DNA from 2 places in the Exiguobacterium sp. NPDC077395 genome. Region 1 is predicted to be linked to the other one. Evidence: riboswitches for the same ligand, from Rfam matches in the RefSeq annotation. Region 1 holds a riboswitch; the other holds the start of a gene.
The links. A riboswitch is a leader RNA that binds a small molecule or an ion and turns the genes downstream of it on or off. The one in region 1 is predicted to bind S-adenosylmethionine.
Positions count from the first base shown of each region.

Region 2: linked by a shared signal. The riboswitch ahead of metK (methionine adenosyltransferase) and the one ahead of ACQKD4_RS06295 (aminotransferase class I/II-fold pyridoxal phosphate-dependent enzyme) in region 1 are both predicted to bind S-adenosylmethionine.

Region 1 is NZ_JBNNHU010000001.1:1,221,740-1,225,487, forward strand. Features, by position in the region: gene ACQKD4_RS06285 (MDR family MFS transporter) at 1-612, opposite strand, end outside; gene ACQKD4_RS06290 (AI-2E family transporter) at 882-1,982, opposite strand; SAM riboswitch class I at 2,141-2,240, shown strand; gene ACQKD4_RS06295 (aminotransferase class I/II-fold pyridoxal phosphate-dependent enzyme) at 2,319-3,494, shown strand; gene ACQKD4_RS06300 (iron-containing alcohol dehydrogenase) at 3,491-3,748, shown strand, end outside.
Region 2 is NZ_JBNNHU010000001.1:795,075-798,822, forward strand. Features, by position in the region: gene pckA (phosphoenolpyruvate carboxykinase (ATP)) at 1-1,559, opposite strand, end outside; SAM riboswitch class I at 1,882-2,001, shown strand; gene metK (methionine adenosyltransferase) at 2,134-3,342, shown strand; gene ACQKD4_RS04070 (hypothetical protein) at 3,386-3,748, opposite strand, start outside.

The DNA of each region.
Region 1 (3,748 bases):
GCGCAACACTTCACGGTTGCTCGGGGTCTCATCTTCCGTGAACTCCGGCAACGACTCGTGAATAAATGCCCCAAGCACGAGGGCATATAATCCAAAGATGAAAGCAGCCGCAAAGAAAATGAGCTCCCTGTCGATAAACAGTACCGCACTCCCGAGAAGCGGTCCGAATGCGGCTCCGATGTTATGCCCCATTCGTAAGAGGCCGAACGCCTCGTTCATATGCTCGGGTTCCGTGACATCAGCGACCATTGCACTGGCAGCGGGGTGGAACAATGAATTGGTCAAGCCGAGCATGGCATTGAGTAAGAGCAACGGCCAAAACGAGTCGGCGAACGCAAAACCGATGAGGGCGAGCGCGTCACCAACGATGGCGATCATCATGATTGGTTTGCGTCCGTATAGATCAGCAAGCCGTCCCCCAATCATCGAGCCGAGGAGCGCCATGATTGGTCCCGTCGCCATGATGATTCCGACTTGAAGATAGCTGTCTAACTGGTCACTATAATAAAGGACTAAGAATGGGGCAATCATGAACATCATGATTCCCGTGATCGTTTCTCCTAAGAAACGTATCCAAATGTTGCGGTCGAGTTGCTTGAGTGATTGAAACATACAGGTCACCTGCTTTATTTAATTTTAGACACAAAAGGGACGTCATATGCATGAAGGCATACGACGTCCCACGTTGTTTATGCATGCCTAGTTAGGCAGGCGTCTTAGATATGAATCAATCGAAGAGGTGCCTGCCAATCAGTATGAACTTGAATGAATGGTTTCGAAGATACTACTGACATGGGAACCTCTCCTTTCTGTTAATTGTTGTTCTTCTCTTCAACTGTATGACACATTTCATCAATGTGTCAACAAATTATTGGGAGGATTTAGAGTAATTCATTTAAATTTTTTCGATTCAAACGATAATCAATCAGTCTAGACAAGACGACTTGAATCATCGCCGTGATCGGAACGCTCACAAACATGCCGACGAGACCGAATAGACTTCCTCCGATGATAATCGATGTGATGACCCAAAACGGAGTGATTCCGACGCTGTCACCCAAAATCTTCGGCCCGAGCCATAACCCGTCAAATTGCTGCAACAAGAAGATGAACAAGAGCACCAATACGGCGGTGAACGGATCATAGAAGTAAGTGATGATAAACGCTGGAATCATCCCCAGTAGCGGACCGACGTATGGGATAAAATTGAGCACCCCGACGATGACACCAAGAAGTAACGCGTATGGCGCCCCGATGATTAAGAGTCCGATGACAGCGAGAACACCGATGATCAGACAATCGAGTGATTTACCGATGATGTATCGTTTAAAAATGTAGTCCATCTCCTGAAAGATATCGATTGTCGTCTTCGCAGTGCCCACTGGTAAGAGCGCGTAGAGAAGGCGTTTGAACATGCGAGCGAAGACTTCTTTGTCTTTTAACAGATAGATGGAGATGACAATCCCAATCAAGAAGTTGATCAATGTCATCGTGAAACTAGAGACATAACTGACAGAAGAGAGGACGGCCGTCTCGACCCATCCGGAATAACGATCCTCGAAGCGTGCAAAATCAATCGCCTGGGCGATCGTCGCATTATAGTCTTTCAAGTAATTGTTTACATCACCTAAGAACGCATCGATTTGACGGATGTAGACGGGTAACTCCTCGATGAGTGATGAAAGACTCGAGTAGATCCGCGGGAACAACGTGACGACCGAGATCGCTAAAATCCCGATAAACGTGATATAGACGATGAGCAGACCTTGATATCGCTTCAAATGGAACCGTTCTTCAATATAAGAGAGTACGGTGTTGAGTAACAAAGCGATGGCAATCCCCATGATGATTGGGGTCAGTAACTGAAACGTGTACTGCAAAACACGTGAGATGGTATCCGGTTCACTGATGACCCGCCATAAGACGAGTAAAATCAGACCGATCACACTGAGTTTCCAAATAAGTTGACGATTAAGCTCCAATGCTCTATCCCCTCATACAAATATAATTTTTCTACTCTTTTACTATGAATGTTTTTTGAAAAGGATTCAATAGATGTTCACTTTGAAAAAAATGTTTGACACCGTTGGAAATGTCTGGTTAACTTAGGGACATACAAAAATTACATAGCGAATAACACTTTCTATCAAGAGAAGCGGAGGGACTGGCCCGATGAAGCTTCAGCAACAGATTGCAAAATACTGTGCTAATTCCAGCAAGGTGACCTTGAGAGATGGGAAGGTGGTTGACTACATACGTCTGTATTGAGCACCCCTTTCCTCAGAAAGGGGTGTTTTTTCGTATCAGGAGGAAGAATCATGGCAGACAGACGTTCACAATTATTAAAATCCTTACCGACGCAACACTTCGTCGGATTAGCAGAAGAGGTCGCAGCGGTAGAGGCAAGCGGGAAGAGCGTTATCCGACTCGGGCAAGGGACACCCGATTTACCGACACCCGCTCCAATCTGTGAGGCGCTCGAACGTGCCATCACGGACCCGACCACACACCAATACGGTCCATTTCGAGGACAGACCCGATTGAAAGAGGCGGTCGCATCATTTTACTCTCGTGAATATGGTGTCGAACTCGACCCGGAACGAGAAGTCGCCATCTTGATTGGTAGTAAATCAGGTTTGATCACACTCCCACAATGCCTTCTCGAACCAGGTGACGGGATTTTGCTCCCGAACCCGGGTTACCCGGATTACATCTCTGGAGCGAGGCTCGCAGGTGCGGAAATCATCGATTTGACGTTAAAAGAGGAACACGGCTTTCTTCCGGACTATTCAACACTCGACCCGTCCCACGCGAAACTCATGTATTTGAACTACCCGAGTAATCCGACTGGGGCTGTCGCGACGCCGGCATTCTTTGAAGAGACCGTCGCGTTTGCAAAGAAGCATGATGTGATGGTCGTCCACGATTTCGCTTATGGAAGCATTGGGTTCGACGGTTATGTTCCCCCGAGCTTTCTTCAGGCAGATGGTGCGAAAGAAATTGGAATTGAAGTATACACGATGTCGAAGGCGTTCAATATGTCGGGGTGGCGTGTCGCGTTCGCGGTCGGAAATGCCGATATTATTGAAGCCATCAACACGTATCAAGATCACGTCCACGTGTCTGTCTTCTCAGCCATTCAAGAGGCAGCGATTGTGGCGTTAGAATCTCCGCGCGACTTACGTGATGACCTAGCCTCACTTTACGAAACAAGACGAAACCGATTGATTAATGGGTTACGCCGGGCGGGGTGGGAGATTGAGGCACCGAAGGGTTCGTTCTTTGTATGGGCGAAAGTACCTGAGGGGGATGCAAAATCGTTCTCGACAAAGTTACTCCACGAGGCGGGTGTTGCCGTCACACCAGGCTACTTCTTCGGAACAGAGGGAGATCACCACATCCGTTTCGGTCTCGTATCGTCTGAACAGAAGATTGATGAAGCGGTAGAACGGATTGAGAGACTGTTTGCAGCCTATGAGGAGGTACATTTGTGATTCGTCAGGCCGTGCTCGAATATGACCATTCGCATGATGCGCTCGAGAACCTTCATACGTTGATTGGAAACCGGAAGGCACTCGTTTTGAAAGGATCGAACGGATACGGTGAAGCGGTTCGCGTGTTCCCTCGTCTAGCAAATCTTCCGAGTGTACAGTTCAACGGGGAATGTTCAGACGAAGAAGTAAATCGTTTGAATGCCTATCGACCAGACGTATGGATTGCCGTCGGCGGAGGTAAATTGATTGATACG
Region 2 (3,748 bases), 430 kb from region 1:
GGTCCGGCTGCGATGACGGACTCACTTGCTTTCGTGAAGCGAGTGAAGTTTTCTTTAAATTTCATGGCGAGTGCTTTTGCTTCGACGTCGTAACGAGCTGGGTCGCTCCACGTATCTCGCGGATTGAGCACGTCGCTCGGTACACCATCGATGGCTACAGGAATCTCGACATTGAAAATGTCATGTTTCATCGTTTCGACATCACGGAGCTGGCCGTTGACGGCGGCATTGACCATCGCACGCGTATAGGCGAGTTTCATGCGTGAACCTTCGCCGTATGCTCCACCTGTCCAGCCCGTGTTGACGAGGTAGACATCTACATCGTGCTCTTCAATCAATTTACCGAGCATATCCGCATAACGCTCTGGAGCGAGCGGAAGGAACGGTGAACCAAAGCAAGTCGAGAACGTCGCTTGTGGTTCTGTGACACCACGCTCTGTACCGGCAAGCTTAGACGTATAACCAGACAAGAAGTGGTACATCGCCTGTTCTTTCGTCAGTTTGCTGATTGGTGGCAAGACACCATATGCATCGGCCGTCAAAAAGACGATCGTATTCGGATGACCGGCACGTGATGGGAGCATCGCGTTGTCGATGAATTCGATCGGATATGCTGCACGCGTATTTTCAGTCAAGGAAATGTTCTTGTAGTCCGGCGTACGATCTTCATTCAATACGACGTTTTCAATCAATGAACCGAAACGGATTGCATCATAGATTTGTGGTTCGTTCTCACGCGACAAGTTGATCGTCTTCGCGTAGCAACCGCCTTCGATGTTGAAGACCCCATCCGGTGACCATCCGTGCTCATCGTCTCCGATTAAGTGGCGCTGTGGATCAGCTGAAAGTGTCGTCTTCCCAGTTCCCGACAACCCGAAGAAGAGTGCCGTTTCGTTTGCATCGTTGACGTTTGCCGAACAATGCATCGATAAGACGTTTTGCTCAGGTAACAAGAAGTTCATGACGGAGAAAATTGATTTTTTAATTTCGCCACCGTATTCTGTTCCCCCGATCAGAATCGTGCGCTTGGCGAATGAAACGAGAATGAATGTCTCTGAGTTCGTGCCATCTACTGCAGGGTCTGCTTTATAACTTGGTGCATAAATCACAGTGAACGGGTCGAACGCACCTTTCGTTGGCCATTCGCGTAAAAACAGCTGTTTTGCGAACAGACTATGCCATGCATATTCTGTAATGGCACGGACCGGTAACGTATAGTGCTCATCGGCACCAGCAGACGCTTCGAGGTAATAAAGTTTGTCTTTCTTTTCTAAATGGTTCAGTACTTTGTCGAGAAGTGCTGAAAACTTCTCTTCCGCGATCGGTTGGTTCACTTTTCCCCAATCGACAAGGTTGTTGCTGACTTCATCTTGGACGACGAATTTGTCTTTCGGTGACCGTCCGGTAAAAGCACCGGTGCTGACAGATAAAGCCCCGTCTTTTGTCAGTACACCTTCCCCATTTTGAATGGCTTCTTCCACCAGTTCTGGAACCGTCAAGTTCCGTTTCATGTCGGCACCATTAATTAATTCTTCGATTTTCAGGAGCGTTGTCGCCATCCTGAATCCCACCTTTCCCCTAAATAGATGTGGATGAAATCCGCATACTTCCGCGATTACGATTAATCAGTATGACATTTTTAATTATATGTGACACACTAATTAAACACAAGCGTTTCTTCTCTCTAAGTAAGCGCTTTCTTACAAAGACAGTTTATCACATTCTCTTATCACAAGGTGTTAAAAAACAGAAACGAATTTAAAAAATGTTTGACGATTCACAAACAGAAATGTTTTGCAAGTCAGTGAAAACTTTAACGAATTCGTCCGATTCCCTTGACATAATCGAGCGTCATTTATATGATGGTTTTCGTAACGGATACTCTTATTCTGAGCGGTGGAGGGAACAAGGCCCTACGAAGCCCAGCAACCGTCCGACATGAAGTCTTGTGCGGAAAAGGTGCTATCCTGAAGCGAAGCCATTAGCTTCGAACGATAAGAGGGTAAGGAAGAACGATTCAACCTTTCCCCATGTATGTCATCGGGGGAGGTTTTTTTCATTACCGTCCCAAAGCAACGCGTAAGGGGAACGAGTACCGTCCACATATCACCCTTATTATAGGAGGTTTTTTGAATGTCAAAATTGAACCGTCGACTTTTTACTTCAGAGTCGGTTACTGAAGGACATCCAGATAAAATTTGTGATCAGATCTCTGACTCGATTTTGGATGCCATTTTAGCGGAAGACCCGAATGCCCGTGTTGCGGCAGAAACGTCTGTCACAACGGGTCTTGTACTCGTAGCTGGTGAAATCACAACGTCAACTTACGTGGATATCCCGAAAGTTGTCCGTGAAACAATCCGTGAAATCGGATACACACGCGCGAAATATGGTTTCGATGCAGAAACATGTGCAGTCTTGACGTCGATTGACGAGCAATCAGTAGACATCGCACAAGGTGTTGACCAAGCTCTTGAAGCACGTGAAGGTCAGATGACTGAAGAGGAACTCGATGCAATCGGAGCAGGTGACCAAGGTCTCATGTTCGGATACGCGACAAACGAGACACCTGAACTCATGCCGCTTCCAATCTCATTGGCGCACAAATTATCACGTCGTCTTGCTGAAGTTCGTAAGAACGGTACGCTTGATTACCTCCGTCCGGATGGTAAGACGCAAGTAACGGTTGAGTACGATGAGGACAACAACCCTGTTCGCATCGACACGATTGTTATCTCGACACAACACGCAGAAGAGATCACACTCGAGCAAATTCAAGAAGACTTGAAAAAGTATGTCATCGAAGCAGTCATCCCGGCTGAACTCATCGATGCTGAAACAAAATACTTCATCAACCCGACTGGTCGCTTCGTAATCGGTGGACCACAAGGAGATGCAGGTCTTACAGGACGTAAAATCATCGTCGATACGTACGGTGGATACGCTCGTCACGGCGGTGGCGCATTCTCTGGTAAAGATCCTACAAAAGTTGACCGTTCAGCAGCATACGCAGCTCGTTATGTAGCGAAAAACATCGTTGCAGCAGGACTTGCGGATAAAGCAGAAGTTCAACTCGCTTACGCGATTGGGGTAGCACATCCAGTATCAATCGCTGTCGACACGTTCGGCACTGGTAAATTGAGCGAAACAGAGCTCGTTGAACTCGTTCGTGAGAACTTCGACCTCCGTCCAGCAGGCATCATCAAGATGCTTGACCTTCGTCGTCCAATCTACAAGCAAACAGCAGCTTACGGTCACTTCGGTCGTACAGATATCGAACTCCCATGGGAGCAAACAGATAAAGCAGCAGTTCTTGAAGAAGGCGCGAAGCGTTTCGCGTAATCAACAAAAACGACCTTTCCGCGGAAAGGTCGTTTTTTTATGTTCAAGTCGTTGGTGGTGTCTGTTTATTGTCATTCGATGACGAATCAGTTGAAGTGGTTTCTTGTCCAAGCGCGGTATCCTTCGCTTCGACGACTTTTTCACCGATGTCTTGTAAATCTGATTTGGCTTCTTGAGCCGTCTCGACGATTTTATTGACGTCTTCTTTGACCGTATCGACTTCTCCGACGACTTTTTCATATACGTTTTGGACGTCTGTGGAGACTTCCTGTATCTTGCCGGAAGCGGTCTTTACTTGTTCAATGACTTGAGATGCTTTCCCGGCTGGATCTTGCTTGACTTCATTCACGATGCCACCGACCGAAGATTTTGCATTCGTAAGCGATTGTTTCGTCTGCTCCCGATT